DNA from 2 places in the Neobacillus sp. D3-1R genome. Region 2 is predicted to be linked to the other one. Evidence: riboswitches for the same ligand, from Rfam matches in the RefSeq annotation. Region 2 holds a riboswitch; the other holds the start of a gene.
What was found. A riboswitch is a leader RNA that binds a small molecule or an ion and turns the genes downstream of it on or off. The one in region 2 is predicted to bind S-adenosylmethionine.

Region 1: another riboswitch for S-adenosylmethionine. It lies ahead of mtnW (2,3-diketo-5-methylthiopentyl-1-phosphate enolase); the one in region 2 lies ahead of metK (methionine adenosyltransferase).

What each region holds. Positions count from the first base shown of each region.
Region 1 is NZ_CP197471.1:1,318,117-1,328,358, reverse strand. Features, by position in the region: gene ACSBPO_RS06730 (FAD-dependent oxidoreductase) at 1-1,176, opposite strand, end outside; gene ACSBPO_RS06725 (electron transfer flavoprotein subunit alpha/FixB family protein) at 1,169-2,200, opposite strand; gene ACSBPO_RS06720 (electron transfer flavoprotein subunit beta/FixA family protein) at 2,237-3,061, opposite strand; gene ACSBPO_RS06715 (ZIP family metal transporter) at 3,569-4,300, shown strand; gene ACSBPO_RS06710 (Spo0E family sporulation regulatory protein-aspartic acid phosphatase) at 4,345-4,608, opposite strand; gene ACSBPO_RS06705 (cupin domain-containing protein) at 4,847-5,380, opposite strand; gene ACSBPO_RS06700 (methylthioribulose 1-phosphate dehydratase) at 5,612-6,241, opposite strand; gene ACSBPO_RS06695 (2-hydroxy-3-keto-5-methylthiopentenyl-1-phosphate phosphatase) at 6,234-6,905, opposite strand; gene mtnW (2,3-diketo-5-methylthiopentyl-1-phosphate enolase) at 6,905-8,119, opposite strand; SAM riboswitch class I at 8,227-8,341, opposite strand; gene ACSBPO_RS06685 (pyridoxal phosphate-dependent aminotransferase) at 8,427-9,602, opposite strand; gene ACSBPO_RS06680 (carbon-nitrogen family hydrolase) at 9,717-10,242, shown strand, end outside.
Region 2 is NZ_CP197471.1:3,439,116-3,449,357, forward strand. Features, by position in the region: gene ACSBPO_RS17630 (TIGR01212 family radical SAM protein) at 1-213, shown strand, start outside; gene ACSBPO_RS17635 (class I SAM-dependent methyltransferase) at 203-775, shown strand; gene ACSBPO_RS17640 (tetraprenyl-beta-curcumene synthase family protein) at 806-1,909, opposite strand; gene ACSBPO_RS17645 (alpha/beta hydrolase) at 1,949-2,752, opposite strand; gene ACSBPO_RS17650 (gamma carbonic anhydrase) at 2,880-3,398, shown strand; gene ACSBPO_RS17655 (C39 family peptidase) at 3,458-4,309, shown strand; gene asnB (asparagine synthase (glutamine-hydrolyzing)) at 4,313-6,211, opposite strand; gene metK (methionine adenosyltransferase) at 6,548-7,750, opposite strand; SAM riboswitch class I at 7,961-8,096, opposite strand; gene pckA (phosphoenolpyruvate carboxykinase (ATP)) at 8,348-9,934, shown strand.

The DNA of each region.
Region 1 (10,242 bases), 2.1 Mb from region 2:
GAACTTACTCATAGCCTTATTCATCATTGGAACATATTCTTTAAAATATTGAGGATACTTTTCAAACGTATGAGCCGCATCCTTATACTTTTCAAGATCCTTTATAATAAAGCTATCATATAACTTTTCTCGATAAACATTTAAACTGGATTCACTAAAATCATTGCGGTGTTTTGCTTCAATAATTGCTTCTGCAGCCATTTTCCCAGAAGACATCGCCATGTTTGAACCCTCTCGGTGAATCGCATTAACAAGCTGAGCAGCATCCCCAACTAACACGACACCGTTTCCAGCTACTTTTGGTACGGAACGATATCCTCCTTCTGGGATTAGATGAGCTAAATATTCTGCAGATTCTCCACCTTCAAGTAAAGGTTTTACCATCGGATGGTTTTTTAAATGATCTAATAAATCATATGGCTTTAATTTGGCCTTGATCATACTTGAAAGAGTTGTTCCAACCCCAATATTTAAGCTATCTTTATTCGTGTAAAGGAAAGCTGTTCCTAAATTCCCCTTTGTGGAATCACCAAAAATTTCAATCGTACAGCCTTGATTATCGGAAAGATTAAATCGTTCATTAATTTTATCCTTAGGGAGATTAATAACCTCCATTACTGTTAATGCTACTTCATCTGGACGGAACTCCTTATGGAAACCTAGTTGTTTTCCTAATAACGAGTTAACACCATCTGCTAGTACCACCACATCAGCGTATATTTCACCATCTGGTCGATCAGTACGTACTCCCACTACTTTTCCATTTTCCACAATACATTCCAAGACAACCGTTTCATTAATTAATAAAGCGCCTGCCTCTACAGCTTTTTGAGCAAACCATTGATCAAATTGTGCTCTAAGTACAGTAAAGTTATTATAGGAAGATTCTTCTCCCCACTCTAGACCTTTGTATCCGAATTGGACAACTGACTCTTTATCCATCATCCAAAAACGTTGTTCAATAACAGGTCTTTCTAAAGGAGCTTCCTTCCAAAATTCTGGAATAAGTTCTTCCATCTGCTTTCGATATAAGACCCCACCCATTACGTTTTTACTACCAGGATATTCACCGCGTTCAATTAATAGTACCTTTAAACCACTTTTTGCACATGTTAAGGCACATGCCGTTCCAGCTGGTCCAGCTCCCACAACAATTACATCAAATTTTTCAGACATAGCTCAATTCACCACCTGAAGTTTTAAGTACCTGTTTAAATTGCTCTATTAATTTAGGTAAAATTTCCATTGCATCTCCCACAATACCGTAGGTTGCTACATCAAAAATAGGTGCATTGGGATCTTTATTGATTGCAATGATAATTTCTGAATTCTTCATTCCAACTACATGTTGGATAGCACCAGAAATACCAATAGCAAAAAATACTTTAGGTGTTACGGTTTCTCCTGTTTGACCGATTTGTAGTGAGTGTGGTAACCATCCTGCTTCAACTACATCTCTTGAACCACCAACACTGGCACCAATGGTTTTGGCAAATTCATGAATTAGTTGGAAATTTTGATAATCCCCCATACCTTTACCACCACAAACAATAACATGTGCATCGGCAAGATTTGCTGTATTTGATACATCTTTCACAATCTGTAGCACTTTTGTACGCATTTCTTCTTCTTTTAAAGAAATGGTTTCTTCCATTATTTTCCCCTGACGGCTCTGGTCAGGTTCAAGAGCTTTCATCACTTTTGGTCGTACTGTCGCCATTTGTGGACGATGTTTTTTACAAAGAATGGTTGCCATAATATTGCCGCCAAAAGCTGGCCGGCTTGCTTCGAACAACCGGTTTTCAAGATCAATATCAAGCATTGTCGTATCAGCTGTTAATCCCGTACTTAAATCTGTAGCAACAGCACTGGCCAAATCTTTTCCATTTGGTGTTGCTCCATATAAAAAGATTTCTGGCTTATACTTTTCAGCTAATAAAATGACACCCTTCATATATGACTCTGTTCGATAGTCCTTTAAAACCGGATGGTCAATGATATACACTTCATCTGCACCATAATAGATTACTTGATTGGCTAATTGGCGAATTCCATCACCGAGCAACACACCCGCTAAAGGAACCTCTAACTTATCGGCTAATTTTCTTCCTGCTCCCAATAACTCCAATGATACGCCTTCAATTTCCCCTTCATTTTGTTCAATGAATACCCATACCCCTTGGTATTCTTCCAGATTCATAGAGGACCCTCCTATATCAATAAATTCTATTGAATATTAATTTGTTGCACTTGTCGTAAACAGTTCTTTTTTCTCCATTAACAGATCCATAAGCTGTTTGACCTGTTCTGTAGAATTACCTTCTAATCTTTTACCACCTTCAGGCTTAGGAGGAGTAAACATTTTTCCTACAATAGTTGGTGAGCCCTTTAAGCCTAGTTGGACACGGTCTACATTTTCAAGATCTCCTACCGTCCAAACTATGGACTCATATCTTGCTGCATTAATCATATTCGGCATAGGAGAGTATTCAATTTCATTGATTTCTTTTTCGACTGTTAACAAGCATGGTAATTGAGTTTCAATGACTTCATATCCATTTGTAAGTTTCCTCTTTATTTGAACTTTTTTATTTTTAACATTTACTTCTGAAACTTCAATCACATTTGTTACTGGAGGAATGTCGAGACGTCTAGCAATTCCAGGACCTACTTGACCTGTATCACCATCAATGGCATGTTTACCACAAATAACCATATCAATTGGTTTATCCTTCGCTATTCTTTCTAATGCCTTCGAAAGTGCGTAGCTTGTAGCAAGAGTATCTGCCCCTGCAAATGCACGGTCTGAAATAAGATAGCCTTCATCAGCGCCAATCTCAATACTTTTTTTTATGACTTCTGTTGCCTGTGGTGGACCCATTGATAAAACAGATACCGTACCACCATGTAGTTTTTTTAGTCTTACAGCCTCTTGTACAGCATGTGCATCATATGGATTTAAAATGGCTGGTGCACTACGGCGGTCAAGAGTGTTCGTTTTGGGATTAATTTTAATAATTTTGGTATCTGGTACTTGCTTGACACAGACGACAATGTGCATGAATACTAGACCTCCTCTATGGGTAGATATATTTGAAAGCAAAAGCCTTCATCATATAATTGAAAATGCTTTTATTACGATATATGTATCGTAATATAAGCATAGTACAAACGATTAAAATAAAGGGTTAACAATCTATGAACATTTGAGAGTATTTTCATACTTTGTTAAAAATTTGTAACCATTTTGACCCTTAAAATATGCTATATAGTGATGTTGTGATCCAAAAGGGTTTCACTTAATACGCTAGTAACACATGATGTAAAGATGGAAATATGTATCGTTTAGTAAAGAAGTGTAGTAGAATAGATGCATTCCATGGATGTCCAAAATTCTCATACAGAAATGTCATTCATTTTGATGGAGTAAAATTAAGAAATTGAAAATAAACTGTTTATTATACTATAAGAAATATAAAGATATAGACAATGATATAAATCACACCCATACGTTCAAATATGAAAGTTCAATAAATAATTGTCGAAATGAAGGAAAGGAACAAGTGCTATGAAGGAAGTATTGATTGGAAGCATTTTATCAGCCTTATCAACAGGTTTTGGGGCTATGATTATCCTGTTTATGAGTCAAAATGTTACACACCGGTTTCGGGATGTTTTGTTAGCCTTTACAGCAGGTGTTATGATGGCTGCTTCTACGATGGGGCTTATTCCTGAAGCTTTAAGCTACGATGGTTTTATTCCGTTAGCTATTGGAATTATTCTCGGTGTTTTTGTCTTAACTATAATGGAAAAAAATATCCCACATATAGATTTACAGCATTCAAAAAGTGGACTTAAATTTGATGAAAAGGCATTGTTAATTATCGCGGCTATTACCTTGCATAATATTCCAGAAGGCCTCTCTGTTGGAGTAAGTTATGCATCAAACCATGGAGAAACTGGGAATCTAATCGCATTTGCTATTGGGTTTCAAAATGCACCTGAAGGACTATTAGTTGCCTTATTTTTAATCAATCAAAAAATAAATAAGGTTAAAGCTTTTATCATCTCAACCTTGACCGGGGCTATTGAAATTATCACTTCTCTATTAGGGTACTACCTAACTTCTTATCTAGATGCACTTGTGCCTTATGGTCTTGCCTTTGCAGCAGGAGCCATGCTTTTCATTATCTATAAAGAATTAATACCTGAGAGTCATGGAGATGGAAATGAGAGGAATGCTACATATTCCTTTATAGTCGGCTTATTGTTTATGATTTTCATTATCGATATATTTTAAATATATATAAAAGGACTGAAAATCATTCAGTCCTTTTTTCTATCTTATATATATATAATCTCTGAGGTCAAAGAGGCTCGTGGCCATACTAACATATGCTGAACAGAAATTTTTATTTCATTTTTACTTTTTGGTTCATTGCGAAAGGTACATTGGTATTCATATATTAATTTATCTAGTTCTTGACTATAATGTAAAGTTTCTTGGCTAGTAAACCCAGTGACTTTTGCGGACAACATCATCATTTCTCTAATCTCATTGATCTCTTCTAGCATTCTATTTGAATGCACCTTGTCTGTCTGGCACAACTCTATTTCCTCCTAATCCACTTTCCACTTATACATTAAGGTACTTAATTTGTATACCTGATGAATTATGACAATAATTTGAATAAATGTAAATAGATTCGCAATATTAGACAAAACTTCCAATCAACTCTTCGGATTCGACAACAACCTTAGGTATTATATCCTATTTTTCGACACTAACACCCCTTATAATAGTCAAAAAGACCCATCACCTAAGTGAAGGGACTTTATCAAAATATTAAGCTTCTACTTCTTCTTTTTCGTAAATAGGTACCCAGCCCTCTGTTGTAACAAAGATACGAATAGCCACAACTTTTCTATCCTCTTTTAAAGTAAAGTAATGTCGAATATTCGGTGGAACAGAAATTAAATCACCAGGATTTAAATGTACCTCAAAGAAAGCTCCGTCTTTTCCTTGGATAATAAATACGCCATGTCCGCTTACAATAAAACGAACTTCGTCGTCAGTATGATGATGCTCTTTTTGGAAATTTACTAGAAGTTGTTCTAGATTCGGTGTATTTTCAGATAGAGAGATTACATCTTGAGCCTTATATCCTCTTCTTTCAGAGATAGCCGCGATTTCACCATCAAATGTATTTAATATTTCTTCTTTTTCCTCGTCAGATAGAAGATATTTCTCATTAAGATGTGCTGGAAGTTTAGTAATATCCCAGTGCTCATAAATCACTTCTTGGCTTGTTAAAAAGTCTAATACTTCCTGTTGATTTTCAATCAGATTACCGTTTTCTTGAAATTTAATATATGCCATGTCAATTCCCTCACTTTTTTTATTTTAGTCTCTGTTATATAGGAATGTTGATTTCCGCTGCAGGCACTCGCTTTCCGCGGGGCGTGCTGTGAGCCTCCTCGTCGCTGGCGCTCCTGTGGGGTCTCACCTGTCCCGCTTCTCCCGCAGGAGTCTCGCGCCTTTCGCTCCAATCAACATTGTTACAAATCGATACTGCTCTTTAACAGAGCAATATCTTAAAATTTAATTAAATTAAACTACTTTAAATAATTGGAAAGGTTTGTGTTCTAATAATCTCAGTTGATAGCGGAATAAGAATTCTGATGCTTCTAAGATTTTTTTTGCTTCGAAAGCGGTTCTTCCCCAAACTGTAATTCCATGATTACGTATTAATACAGCACCTGAGTCACCATGAATATGTTCTGAAAATGCCTTGGATAAGGTTGGTATATGCGCATAATTGCGGATAATTGGTATTTTTAATACAGCATCTTCTTCCCATTGATCAAAAGCTTTAATCAGTTCTTGGCCTTGAAAAGAAACCTCTCCTCGGTCACCGTAAATCTCTGATATAACATTGTTATCGATGGTGTGAACATGCAAGCTGCAACCAGCATTAGTTCTTCGGTAAATTTCAACATGTAATAAAGTTTCAGCAGAAGGCTTTAAATGGGTTGGGACAGCTGGTTGACCAAACTGATCTACTAATAAAAAGTCCTCATCTGTTCTTTGGCGCTTATCTTTTCCACTTGCTGTAACTAAAAATTGCAATGGCTCGTTTTGCACCTTAATAGCTAAATTTCCACTTGTGCCCATAAACCAGTCTCGGCCAGCAAGCTCATCCTTTACATCCGCTAACTCATTCCATTTTTCTTTAAACATTTGCTCGATTCACCCCAATCCATTTTTTAATTAAATCTATACAATCGTAAAACGTTTCGAACTTTTTATATTGAATGCCTAATTCTTCACACTTATCAGCCAAAAACTCCCTAGCAAAAACAAAATCCGCTTGTTTTGCTGCTTCTAAATCTGTAATGGAATCTCCAATTACGATTGTGAAATCATTTGGATTTTTTAATTTTCTAATAACACTGGGTTTGCAGCATCCACAACCGTTATCACAAAGATCATCGCAAGCATTCGGCCAAAGTATATTGATTGTATGATTCAAAAAATCTGCGCTGTTACAATATATACTAGTAAATGGTCCATATGGCTCTAAGATGGGATCTACAAAAAAGTCAATCCCCCCACTTACAACATGAAAAGGAATTCCTTCTTCCTTTGTTAACTGTAATAACTCAGGAAAACCATCACGTATGACAGCATTTTTTAAGGAAAATTGGACGATATCATTTTTTAGATTGCTTGGGAGCAACGCAAATAATTGGCCCACTCCATTTTGAATGCTAACTTTTTGAGACAATATATCGTCTTTTATTGCTTCCCATCCAGGAGGAGCAAACTCTTTCATGATCGCAATAATATTGTCTTTTTCCGTGATTGTTCCATCAAAATCACAATAAATAACAGGTCTGCCCATTATGAATTCACCTCCACATATCCCCATAACTCAAGGGCTGTCTTTAATTCTGGGTATGTTTCGGCACCTTCTATCAGAGTTTGGCCCTTCAAATGTACATCAATCGCTTGTCGAAACGCTTTTCCACCACCTATTGCACCCAATGGGTGGCCGTGAACACCACCGCCTGCATTTATGATAGAATCTTGCCCGAAATCATTAATTAATAATGGAACCAATCCAGGATGAATTCCAGCGGATGGTACAGGAAATGCTTTCTTATAGTAGGTATCTTCTTTTATTAGCTCCTGTTTAATCGATATTGCCTTCTCTTTTTCTAATGCTACAGAACCATAAGGTGATGGGAATAAGGATAAATCTGCCCCAGCATATCTCAAGAGTTTACCAAGTAAGAGTGAGTGAGATAATCCATAGGAATTAGAAGAAGTAAGGGCACCACTTACTGCTGGATGCGCCATTATTGGCAATCCAATTTCATCATCTTCACGCAATTCTTGGAGAGTATCTAGCCCATAAGCAAAAACATTAAATAATAATAAATCAGCACCTAACTCTTTCGCTTTTCGAGCTTTTTCTTTTAAACGAGAGGTCCGTCCCGATAAATTAACCGCATACAAAGTCCGATGTCCAGATTGTTCATAAGTGTTTTGTAATACTCTTTTTCCTGATAAAATTCGTTCTTCAAATGGGGTTAATCCATTATCAAAAAGGATTTCATCATCCTTTACAATGTCAACCCCTCCTAAGGCTTGTGCTTCAAGTTGTCTAGATAAGAAATTAAGATCTCTCCCGATTACACCTTTAAAGATACTCATTAGTAACGGTCGATCGTAAACACCTAATTTCTCCCTTATTCCGTTTATCCCAAACCTTGGACCTGGAAAGATATCCTTTAATTGATCAGGAAACTCTAAATCTAGTAATTTGACCTTTCCGTCCAATGATAATTTCCCAAACACTGTGGTTAACATAGCCGGAATATCTGCTGAGAAGTTTACAGGAGGATAGGCAATCTTTATAATGGCTTCCCCTTCATGTTCAGGATCTTCTTCGATAGAAACTACTTTGCCTTTATGTTTTCTTAATTGATTTTGCTCAAGTTCAGGTAGATCAGTCCATGATCCAATTGTTAATCCGAGAGCTATATCCTCTGCTTTTTTAAGTGGGCTACCCTTGATATCTTTAATAAGATACGTAGCAATTAAATCATTCATCGTAAATCTTCCTTTCAAACTCATCTGCATGACTATTCTTTGTTTGCAATTTTCACAATAAAAAAACCTCTTCAAATAAGAAGAGGTTAGCATACATAACTAACGTCCTCTTATCTTTCAGCTTTTTCGCTGCAAGAATTAGCACCGTGCTTTATGAACGGATTCATAAAATCGGTTGCCGGGCTTCATAGGGCTAGTCCCTCCGCCTGCTCTTGATAAGAAAATCGTTTATTTATTTTATACGTTGTAAATGTTATTTTTCAAATTAATTTGGATTATGACAGGATTTAATAACATTGTCAATGGATTATTTGAAAATTTCTAAAGATTTAATTCTCTCTACTGCTTCTTGCATTCTTCCTTCAGAAGTTAAGAGTCCAACACGAACATAACCTTCTCCATAATGACCAAATCCTACTCCTGGTGCGACAGCAATATGTGCCTTTTCTAATAAAAAATCCGCAAATTCTTCAGAAGTATAGCCTTCCGGGACCTTTAACCAAGCAAAAAATGAACCTTTTGGTGCACGAACATCCCAACCAATTGACTTTAATCCCTCTATCAAGACGTTTCTTCTAGATTCATATAAGGCATTTAGCTCTTCCACACACTGTTGTGAAGCGTTTAAAGCTACTGCTGCAGCTTCCTGAATTCCTCCAAAAATGCTTACATAAAGGTGGTCCTGTAACAGTTCAATAGCAGAAATGACACTGCGATTTCCTACCGCAAATCCAACACGCCAGCCTGCCATGTTATAGGTTTTGGATAAAGTATAGATTTCGATTCCAATATCCTTAGCCCCTTCCGTTTGTAAAAAGCTGATCGGCTTTTGTCCATCAAACCCAATTGCGCCATAGGCAAAGTCATGTACCACACAAATATTCGTATTCTTTGCTAATTCTACCGTTTTTTCAAAAAATTCAAGAGATGCAGTAGCACCAGTAGGGTTATTGGGATAGTTTAAAAACATTAATTTCGCTTTTTCAAGAATTTCAGGTTCAATCGTTTCATATACAGGTAAAAAGCCATTCTCTTCTAGCAAAGGCATTGTAACCATGTTTGCCTGGGCAAGCGATACACCTGACCAATAATCTGGATACCCTGGATCTGGGACAAGTATGGTATCACCAGGATTTAATAAGCATTGCGGAATTTCTACTAAGCCTGCCTTACCGCCAAATAGAACCGCTACTTCCGTATCAGGATCTAAACTAACCCCATATTCTCTTTCATAAAAATCGACAGCAGCCTGCTTGAAATACTTATATCCCTGAAAGGGCGAATACTTATGATTTATGGGATTCGCTGCTGCTTCCTGCAATTTTTTTACAATATGTTCTGGTGTCGGCTGATCGGGATTACCTTGCCCAAGATTAATGACATCATGACCATTAGCAACAGAAAGGGATACTTTCTTAACAAGAGAAGCAAAAAACTGCTTTGGTAAACTATTTAATAAATTAGATTGTTGAAAAGTCTTCATCTACATTCACCTACACAAATCTATTAGAAAATTTTTATTGAAAATCTAGTCACAAATGATATAACTTTAATGACAGAATGTAAAGAAAAATTTAAAAGATTGTGGTGAGTCATGATGAAATATAAAATTGCTCTAATCCAAATGTCGATAGAATTTGGGAATCCAGAATTAAATTATCAAAAGGCAGAAGCCCAAATTGAATTAGCCATGCAAAAATCACCGGATATCATTGTCTTTCCTGAATTGTGGACAACAGGTTATGATTTAGAAAACTTACCAGTTACAGCAGACCAACATGCAAAGAAAACGATTGATTTTCTGCGAGAAAAGGCTAAAAAGTTCAATGTACATTTTGTTGGAGGATCCATTGCGAATCAGGAAAAAGATGGTATCTATAACACCCTTTTAATCATTAATCGCCAGGGGGAACTGGTGCATCAATATAGTAAACTTCACCTCTTCCAATTAATGGGTGAACATTTATTTCTTAAGTCAGGAAAAGACGAAGGTATATTTGCATTAGATGGCGAAATTTTTGCTGGTCAAATTTGTTATGATATTCGCTTTCCTGAATGGATCAGGGCGCATGTTCTAAAAGGTGCACAAGCGATCTTTGTTGTAGCGGAATGGCCATTACCAA
Region 2 (10,242 bases):
GTGAATTTAGTATGTGATCAATTAGAGATTTTACCACCTGAAATGATCGTTCATCGTATTACAGGAGATGGTCCGATTGACTTAATGATTGGACCGATGTGGAGTGTTAATAAATGGGAAGTTTTAAATTCGATTGATGCAGAGCTAAAAAGAAGAAATAGCTGGCAAGGTAAATTTTATCAAAGTAGGGTGAAAACAAATCATGAAGCTTGAACGAGTACTGCAGTTCGCCAAAACACTTATCGAAAAAACGGTTGTACCTGGTGATATTGTAGTGGATGCTACATTGGGGAACGGTCACGATACATTGTTTTTAGCAAATCTTGTGGGCGATGAGGGGAAAGTTTATGGCTTTGATATTCAGGAACAGGCCGTATTAAACAGCCAAGCTCGGCTAGAGGAACATCATGTTGTTCATCGTGCTGTCCTATTCCAAGAAGGGCATGAAAAGCTCCAGCAATTCATTCCTCTGTTTGAGCATGGGAAAATCAAGGCAGCCATTTTTAATCTTGGCTATCTTCCTGGCAGTGATAAAGCGATTGTGACAAAGCCTGATACCACTATCCTAGCCATTGAACAGCTTTTGAACATGATGACACCCGAAGCGATCATTGTTCTCGTTATTTATCATGGTCACCCAGAAGGAGCGATTGAAAAAGATCAGCTTATGGAATATGTAAAACAATTAGATCAAAAGGAAGCTCGTGTTTTACTATACCAATTTTTAAATCAGCAAAACGATCCCCCTTTTATTGTGGCGATAGAAAAAAATTAGAAGATAGGAAAGAGCCCAACCATCGATTGGTTAGGCTTTTTCTTTTTGTACCATTTGTGTATTGGCTTGAACGGATCCTTTTTGAAAGCGACGATAGGCTTGCCCATTCCAGTAGAAAAAGGCACTTATCGGTCCACCCTGCTTGACCAATTCCTTTGCTAACTTTTTTACATGTGGTTGTTGCTTGACCTTTTCATCTGATAAATAAATGCCAATTAAGCCACGGTTTATTAATTGATGAAATTTTTGATGCGGTACATTTTCCGTATTTCTATCAGCTTCTTTTAAAAAGTGAGTTAAACGTGTAAATAAAACTTCCTCATTTTCATAATAAAAGCAGAAATTTAAGTCTCCGCCGGTTCGATCCTCTTCTTGGTCAATAAAATAATCCAGTAAGATATGAAGACCTTGTATATAAGGAAAATAGCCATTATACAACTTTTTGGCTTCTTCCTGCTTAAATTCTTTTTTCATGGCATAAGATACTAAACAAAAGATGCCAAGAGTAGATCCAGAGCAGGCTGAAAATTCATACCATGTCATAGCTGGCAGACTTGCAGCGTATGTATCAAACCAGGTTTGAAGTCTAGGCACCCGTTCATGAACCACCACATGTTTATGGATTTGCAAATCACAATAATATCGGCATAAGGTGACTAAATCCTGTTGAATGATCTGATAGTGGTTCGTCTTTTCTAACACCTCTTGGCAAGTTGCCACTAACTCCTGTAAATATCCTCCATCATCTTGTTCCATGCGATTTCGATAATAATTTTTACTCTCTTTATTAAGCGATACAGCGTCATTCATCGATTCATGAAGGGCAGCAAAATCTTCCGGATCTAGGGAAGTACTGCGATCACATAAATTGTCTAAATAGTCACTAATCGTTTGATACGCAACAATGAATCGTATAGCTTTTTTATAATCCTTCTGAGCTAAGATTGCTAGTATGCCTCCACCTTCACAATGAAAGGTTTTATGCTCAATACTTGCAAGAGCTTGTTTCCTTAGTTCCTCATTCGGGATTTGATCCGCTCTTTTTTTCCAATAGTTTAATTCCTGATGAACTGCTGGCAATATTTTAAAGTAAACCTGCCCCATCAATCCAACAGAGGAAGTGGGAATTTTCATTCAACAAACCTCTTTCTAAATGGCTCACCAATCAGCAATCTAAATAAGATAGCCAATTGTTCTCAAATGACCTTCTATAAAATCTTTTGTATATTGAAAAACAATGTCTCTGTCTGGTTCATTAAAAATCTCATGATAAAATTCTGGCCATTCCTTAAATCTTTTTTCTGATAAAGGAGCTTGATTAAACCACTCTCTGACGGAATTTTTATTCACGATTTTATCATCGCCGGCCTGCATCACTAACATAGGGACGTCTTGAATGACCGAGTTTTTATCAAACGCAAGCTTCATAGCAGTCACCAGCTCTCTATACCAGCGTACAGACATTTTGGTGACGTATAAAGTATCATTTGAATCGATTTCGCGTACCTCTAAGTTGCGTGTAGCCATATCAACCGTTAATCCTGATTCCATTCGCAAGCTTGGATAAATAAGATTAATTCCATGGGATATTACATCTAAAAACTTGGAAGGAGTGTGGATTAATCCAAGACATGGTGAAGATAAAACGACACCTGCCAGATTTAACCTTTCTTCCTGTAATAAACGGATGGAAACTAAACCTCCCATGCTATGCCCAACCAAAAATACAGGTAATTCAAATTGATAGGCAGATTGAATCCAGTCCTTTACTTCAAATATGTACTCATCAAATGAATCAATATGACCTCGTCTAGTGCGACTGGTTAAACCTTGACCTGGAAGATCTCCCATAATAACATGATAACCAGATGAGCGCCACATTTCAATTAACCAGCCATACCGGCCATGATGTTCAGATGCACCATGAACAATGACGATAACCGCTTTGGCTTCCCCTTCCGTTTCCCATTTCCACATAACTCTTCCCCCTTTATATATTAATATTTAGAAAAGCGGTTTTAAAGAATCGAAACAAAATCTTTCCTTTTCCCTACCCTTTTCGATAAAATCGAGTTATTACATGATGTTAAGGAGAGAGCTTTCCATGATTTATCCATACAAAGGAAAATACCCAAAAATATCCTCTTCAGCATTTATTGCTGATTACGTTACAATAACAGGAGACGTTACCATCGGAGATGAATCTGGCATTTGGTTTAATACATCCATTCGTGGTGATGTGGCTCCAACCATTATAGGTAACAAAGTAAATATACAAGATAATTGTGTTCTGCATCAGAGCCCAAATAATCCTCTTATTATTGAGGATGAAGTATCTGTGGGACATCAAGTTATTCTACACAGTTCGATTATCCGCTCACGGGCTTTAATTGGAATGGGTTCAATCATTCTTGATGGTGCAGAGATTGGCGAAGGTGCTTTTATTGGAGCTGGAAGCCTTGTACCCCAAGGGAAAAAGATTCCACCCAATACGCTTGCATTCGGAAGACCTGCAAAAGTAATTCGCGAACTCAATGCTGAAGATATCGCTGATATGCAACGTATTTCAAGAGAATACGCTGAGAAGGCGCAGTACTATAAATCTCTTCAAAATAATCGCTAAACCTTCTCTATATTATAAACCGATAAGACCTAATACAATCAAGATTTTAAGGTGATCCTATGTCCAACCTGCTTTTAATCATTTTACCTCTTCTTTTCCTATTATTCTTTTTCCTTTTTAAAAAAAGGCTAAGAAGTGTAATGATATTTTTATTAGCACTATGTTTCATCACAGGCTTTTTTATCGTTGATACAAAACTCGCAAATAAAACCACTAACCTTCTAAGACATTGGATAAAGGATCCTGTTATGAAATCCACTTATTTGGTAGAGGACATAACTGAATTACCCATTATCAAGATACAAGATCATGTTTTATTAAATATAGCTACCGTTAGTCAATATCCTGAATTGCCTCGTGGCTGTGAAGTGACTAGCCTTGCAATGCTATTGCAAAGTGCAGACATTAACGTTGATAAAATGACCTTAGCTAAAGAAATAACAAAAGATCGAACACCTTATAAAGTAGAAAATGGGAAAACCTATTTTGGCCATCCTAATGAAGGCTTCGTTGGAAGTATGTATACTTTTCAAGAGCCTGGTTTGGGAGTATACCATGAACCTATCCGTCAGCTTGCCGAAAAGTATCTTCCTGGGAGAATAAAGGATTTTACAGGCAGTGATTTTAAAGAAATAAAAATTCATCTTTCTGATCACCGACCAGTTTGGGTTATTACCAACACCCGATATCAAAAGTTATCGAATGACTCCTTTATTACCTGGCAAACACCAAAAGGAGAGGTCAGAGTGACCTACAGGGAACACTCGGTTCTTTTAACAGGCTTTGACAAAAACTTTATCTATTTTAATGATCCTTTAACTGGAGAAAAAAATAAAAAAGCACCCATTAAAGATTTCGAGGAATCTTGGGTGCAAATGGGAAGACAAGCGATTACTTATCTTCCACAATAGTTCTTACATGGGTTGTAGAACAGTATCTCCAACCAAAGCCGTTTCAAAATCATAAACTTTTTCCACATACACCTGATGCCAAACCATAAACATGAGCACAGTCCAAATTTTGCGGCTATTGTCCGCTTTGTTTTGGCAATGATCTTCTAGCAGCTTTAATAGATAGGCCTTATTGATTAAATGATCCGTATTACTTTCACGGATTATTTTTTTTGCCCAATCATTCATTTCATCCTTTAACCAATGGCGAATGGGTACAGGGAATCCAAGTTTTTTACGATTTAGAACATGATCAGGAACAATGCCTTCAGCCGCTTTTCTTAAGATATATTTAGTTGTTCCATTTGCTGTTTTTAAACTGGTTGGAATTTTAGAAGCAACATCAAAAACAACCTTATCTAAGAAAGGAACACGAAGCTCTAAGGAATGAGCCATCGTCATTTTATCTGCTTTTAAGAGAATGTCTCCACGCATCCAAGTGTGAATATCAATAAACTGCATGCGGTCAACTGGATCATAGCCTTTGCTTTCAGCATATAGAGGCTTTGTAATATCTGTATAGTTTAACCCTTCTTGATAGCCCTTCAAAAGATGGCGTTTTTCCTCTTCTGTAAACATTTTGGCATTTCCAATATAGCGCTCTTCCATTGGTGTTACACCACGTTCAATAAAGCTTTTACCTTTCGTTCCTTCCGGTAAAACATTTGCGATTCCTTTAAGAACAGCTTTACCAACACGAGGAATTTTATTGAATACTTCTAGTGATTGCGGCTCACGGTAAATATTATATCCACCAAATAATTCATCCGCACCTTCCCCAGAAAGAACGACGGTTACATGCTTTCTAGCTTCACGTGCTACAAAATAAAGTGGTACACAAGCTGGATCTGCAAGTGGATCATCCATATGCCACATAATTTTAGGAATTTCATTCATATATTCCTGCGGTGATATGATATAACTAATATTTTCTACACCTAACTTTTCAGCTGTTTCCTTGGCCACATCAATTTCACTAAACCCATTATGATCAAAACCAACTGAAAAGGTTTTTATAGCTGGATGGAATTCCTTTGCTATCGATGCAATGATCGATGAATCAATTCCACCAGATAAAAACGATCCTACTGGCACATCACTGCGCATATGCATCTTGACACTATCAAAAAGAACATCTTTTATTTCCTTCACAAAGTCAGATTCTGATTTTTGTACAGGGTGGAAGGAAGCTCTCCAATAGCGCTTTACTTCCATTTTCGAACCGATTTTTTTCGTAAAATAATGCCCTGGCTCTAATTTTTGTATTCCAGCAGTCATGCTATAAGGTTCTGGAACAAATTGATAGGTCAAATAATACTGTAAAGCATCTCTATTGAGTTCTGTGTTTTCTAAAGCTAATAAAATACTTTTCTTTTCTGAACCAAACAAAGTACGCTCTGCATCCTGATAGAAAAATAAAGGTTTAATTCCAAAGGAGTCACGTGCTCCAAAGAGTGTTTGTTCTTCCTTATCCCAGATAAGGATTGCAAACATACCTCTTAGCTTTTCAACCGCTTTCTCTTTTAAACGGCTGTAAAGAGCAATGATTACCTCTGTGTCAGAATGAGTAGCAAAGGTTAAGCCTTCCTTAACCAGTTCTTCTCTTAATTCCACGTAATTATAAATCTCACCATTAAAAAGAATCCAATAGCGTTCATTTTCATACGTTAACGGCTGATGACCGCTTTCAATATCAATGATACTTAAACGGCGAAAACCAAATTGAATATATTCATCTAAATAATAGCCATCATCATCTGGACCACGATGGGTAATGACATTATTCATATTTTTAAACAGTTGTTTATCTTCATCACGAAATTGTTGTGCTTGATCATGGACACAACCAATAAATCCACACATTATGTAGTCACCTACTCCGTTTCTCTCTTTGAAAATTTACCAAGATAGTCTTAAAAAATATCCTCTCTAATACTACCACTGTTTTTTAAAAAATGGCACTGAAAAAGCGGAAAACTTAGCGGTTCAATAGTCCTAATTTTACGAAACAGGAAGAAAAAGGGATACTTTAATTTCCAGCTATTCGTTTTATTCCCTTAATTAGAGGTTTTATTCCTTCACACTTTATAAGACGAAAAATAAAAACGGGAGTTACATAAAATGTAACTCCCTGGTTTTAAAGAAGAATAATACAATGTTTTCTTCTATGAAGAATGCTTTCATTTTCTAGAATAGAAATTAACGATTAGCTGCTTGTGTTTTTAAAGCTTCAGCTTTATCTGTTCTTTCCCATGGTAAATCAACATCTGTACGTCCAAAGTGTCCGTAAGCAGCTGTTTGCTTATAGATAGGACGACGAAGGTCTAGCATTTTAATAATGCCTGCTGGGCGCAGGTCAAAGTTTTCACGAACAAGTTCAACTAATACATCTTCTCCAACAGTACCTGTACCAAATGTATCAACAGAAATGGAAACTGGATGTGCTACACCAATTGCGTATGCTAATTGAACTTCCACTTTTTCAGCTAAACCAGCAGCAACTAGGTTTTTTGCAACATAACGTGCAGCGTACGCAGCAGAACGGTCAACCTTTGTAGGATCCTTACCAGAGAATGCGCCACCGCCGTGACGAGCATAACCGCCATAAGTATCTACAATGATTTTACGTCCTGTTAAACCAGCATCACCTTGAGGTCCACCGATAACAAAGCGTCCAGTTGGGTTGATGAAATATTTTGTATTTTCGTCGATTAATTCTTGAGGAACAACCGGATTGATAACATGTTCTTTTAAATTGCGTTGAATTTGCTCAAGACTAATTTCTGGATGGTGCTGAGTTGAAATAACGATTGTATCGATACGAACCGGCTTATCGTTTTCATCATATTCAACTGTTACTTGAGTTTTACCATCTGGACGTAAGTATGGAAGAATCTCTTCTTTACGAACGTAAGTTAAACGACGAGCAAGTTTGTGAGCTAATGAAATTGGAAGAGGCATAAGCTCTTTTGTTTCATTACATGCAAAACCAAACATTAAACCTTGGTCCCCTGCACCGATGGCATCAAGTTCTTCTTCAGACATTTGTCCTTCACGAGCTTCAAGAGCTTGGTCAACACCCATTGCGATATCAGCTGATTGCTCATCGATAGAAGTTAAAACAGCACAAGTCTCAGAGTCAAAGCCATATTTCGCACGGTTGTAACCTATGTCTTTTATGGTTTGGCGAACGATCTTTGGAATATCTACATATGTAGAAGTTGTAATTTCACCTGCTACTAAAACTAAACCAGTTGTAACAGAAGTTTCTGCTGCTACACGAGCATTTGCATCTTTTGCTAGAATAGCGTCTAAAATGGAATCAGAAATTTGGTCACAGATTTTATCAGGATGACCTTCAGTTACTGATTCAGAAGTGAACAAACGACGTTTTGTTGACATCCGAATTCCTCCTATATTAAACCTCATTATGATACGGTACTCATTCCCTTATAGTATGAATAAAACATTGAGTTTTTATGATGTACAGATTAAAATGTATACTCACAATTAAACTCTTTTGCTATTTCTAAAAGGTCACTTCATAAAACAAATAAAAAAACCTTCCCATGTTTTTGAGGAAAGGTTATTAGTTCGCTGTCGCGCCTTTCACTCTTATCGTTCAAGGTCGATACCTTGCGCAGGTTTAGCACCTTTTCCAAAAATAAAGATCAGTAAGATCCTTTATTAAATTGGGTAGGTTGCTGGGTTTCATAGGGCCTGTCCCTCCACCAGCTCGGGATAAGAGAGTATCCGTTCAAGGTAAAATCATAACTCACCATGTCGAATGATGTCAATGCTTTTTTTGATTATTTTTCATATAAATGAATGATATGGAAAAATGATAGGAAAATGTAAAATTTTTTACCTAATTTATCCGAATAGTATAGACTAATTAGTTAAATGTGTTATACTATTTAACAAGATATCATGATTTAAAAAATGATGATTATTCAGAATTAATTCCAAGGAAAAAGGGAAAAGGAAGGTATTCATAAAATGAATTCAGTTGGCGTTCGCAATGAATTAAACCAATTATTACAGAGCGAAAATATCCAAGTCCAGTTATCTGTTCCACAACTAGTAGAAAAAGTTCTTACTCGAAACGAAGGTTTATTAACTTCAACAGGAGCGGTTAGAGCCACTACAGGGAAGTATACAGGTCGCTCTCCTAAAGATAAATATATAGTTGATGAAGCCTCAGTTAAAGAAAAAATCAGTTGGGGTTCTGTCAATCAACCAATATCTGAAGATGCATTTTCTAGACTATATACAAAAGTAATCCATTATTTGCAGGATAAAGATGAAGTCTATGTCTTTAAAGGTTTTGCTGGTGCAGATAAAAAATATCGTCTACCAATCCAAGTTATTAATGAGTACGCTTGGCATAATCTCTTTGCTCATCAATTATTTATTCGACCGAATGAGGAAGAACTATTAGAACATTCTTCAGAATTCACTGTTATATCTGCTCCGAACTTTAAAGCCGACCCTGCAGTGGATGGCACAATTTCAGAGACATTTATTATTATATCCTTTGAGAAGCGAATTGTCCTCATCGGTGGTACAGAATATGCAGGTGAAATGAAAAAATCCATTTTCTCTGTTATGAATTACTTGTTGCCTGAACAAGATATTTTCCCAATGCATTGCTCAGCCAATGTAGGACGTGAAGGTGATGTAGCTCTATTCTTTGGATTATCCGGTACTGGTAAAACTACATTATCTGCAGATCCAAACCGCCGTTTAATCGGTGATGATGAACACGGATGGTCAGCAAATGGTGTCTTTAATATTGAAGGTGGCTGTTACGCTAAATGTATTAACCTTTCTCGCGAAAAGGAACCACAAATTTTTGATGCTATCCGATTCGGCACTGTACTTGAAAATGTGGTATTAAATAATGAAACACGTTTAGCAGATTATGATGATAACTCCTTAACAGAAAATACACGTGCTGCATATCCGTTACAAGCTATTGATAATATTGTCGATCCGAGCGTTGCGGGACATCCAAACACGATTGTATTTTTAACTGCAGATGCATTTGGAGTATTGCCTCCAATTTCAAAATTAACAAAAGAACAAGCAATGTATCATTTCTTAAGTGGTTATACATCCAAATTAGCAGGAACAGAGCGTGGAGTTACTTCTCCAGAAGCTACTTTCTCAACATGTTTCGGTTCACCATTCTTACCATTACCTGCTACAACTTATGCAGAAATGCTTGGTAAAAAGATTACCGAACATAATTCTCAAGTCTTCTTAGTCAACACAGGCTGGACTGGAGGAGAATACGGTGTTGGAAATCGTATGAAATTAGCTTATACACGTGCTATGATTCAAGCTGCATTAGAAGGCGAATTAACCAATGTGGAAACGGTTCAAGACTCCATCTTTGGATTGAATATTCCTTTACACATTCCTGGTGTTCCGGATGAGGTTCTTCAGCCTAATAAAACTTGGGCAGACCAGGCAGCTTATGAAATGAAAGCAAAAGAACTTGCGGCAAAATTCCGTGAAAACTTTAAGAAGTTCTCAAATGTTCCAGCCGAAATAGAAGAAAATGGCGGACCAATTGCATAAATTGATGAGATCGGGCTTTGTGGCCCGGTCTTTTTTATTTGATTTAAATATTAAAAAATTAAAAACTTATGATGGACATTTCCGCGCTTTCCTTCTTGTGTTTTGTCCTTCATCACCTTTATGACGGACATTTCCGCACTTTCCTTCTTTGGTTTTGTCCTTCATCCCCCTTATGATGGACACTTCCACGCTTTCCCTCTTGTGTTTTGTCCTTCATCACCTTTATGATGGACACTTTCACGCTTTCCTTCTTGTGTTTTGTCCTTCATCACTTTTATGATGGACATTTTTGCGCTTTCCCTCTTGTG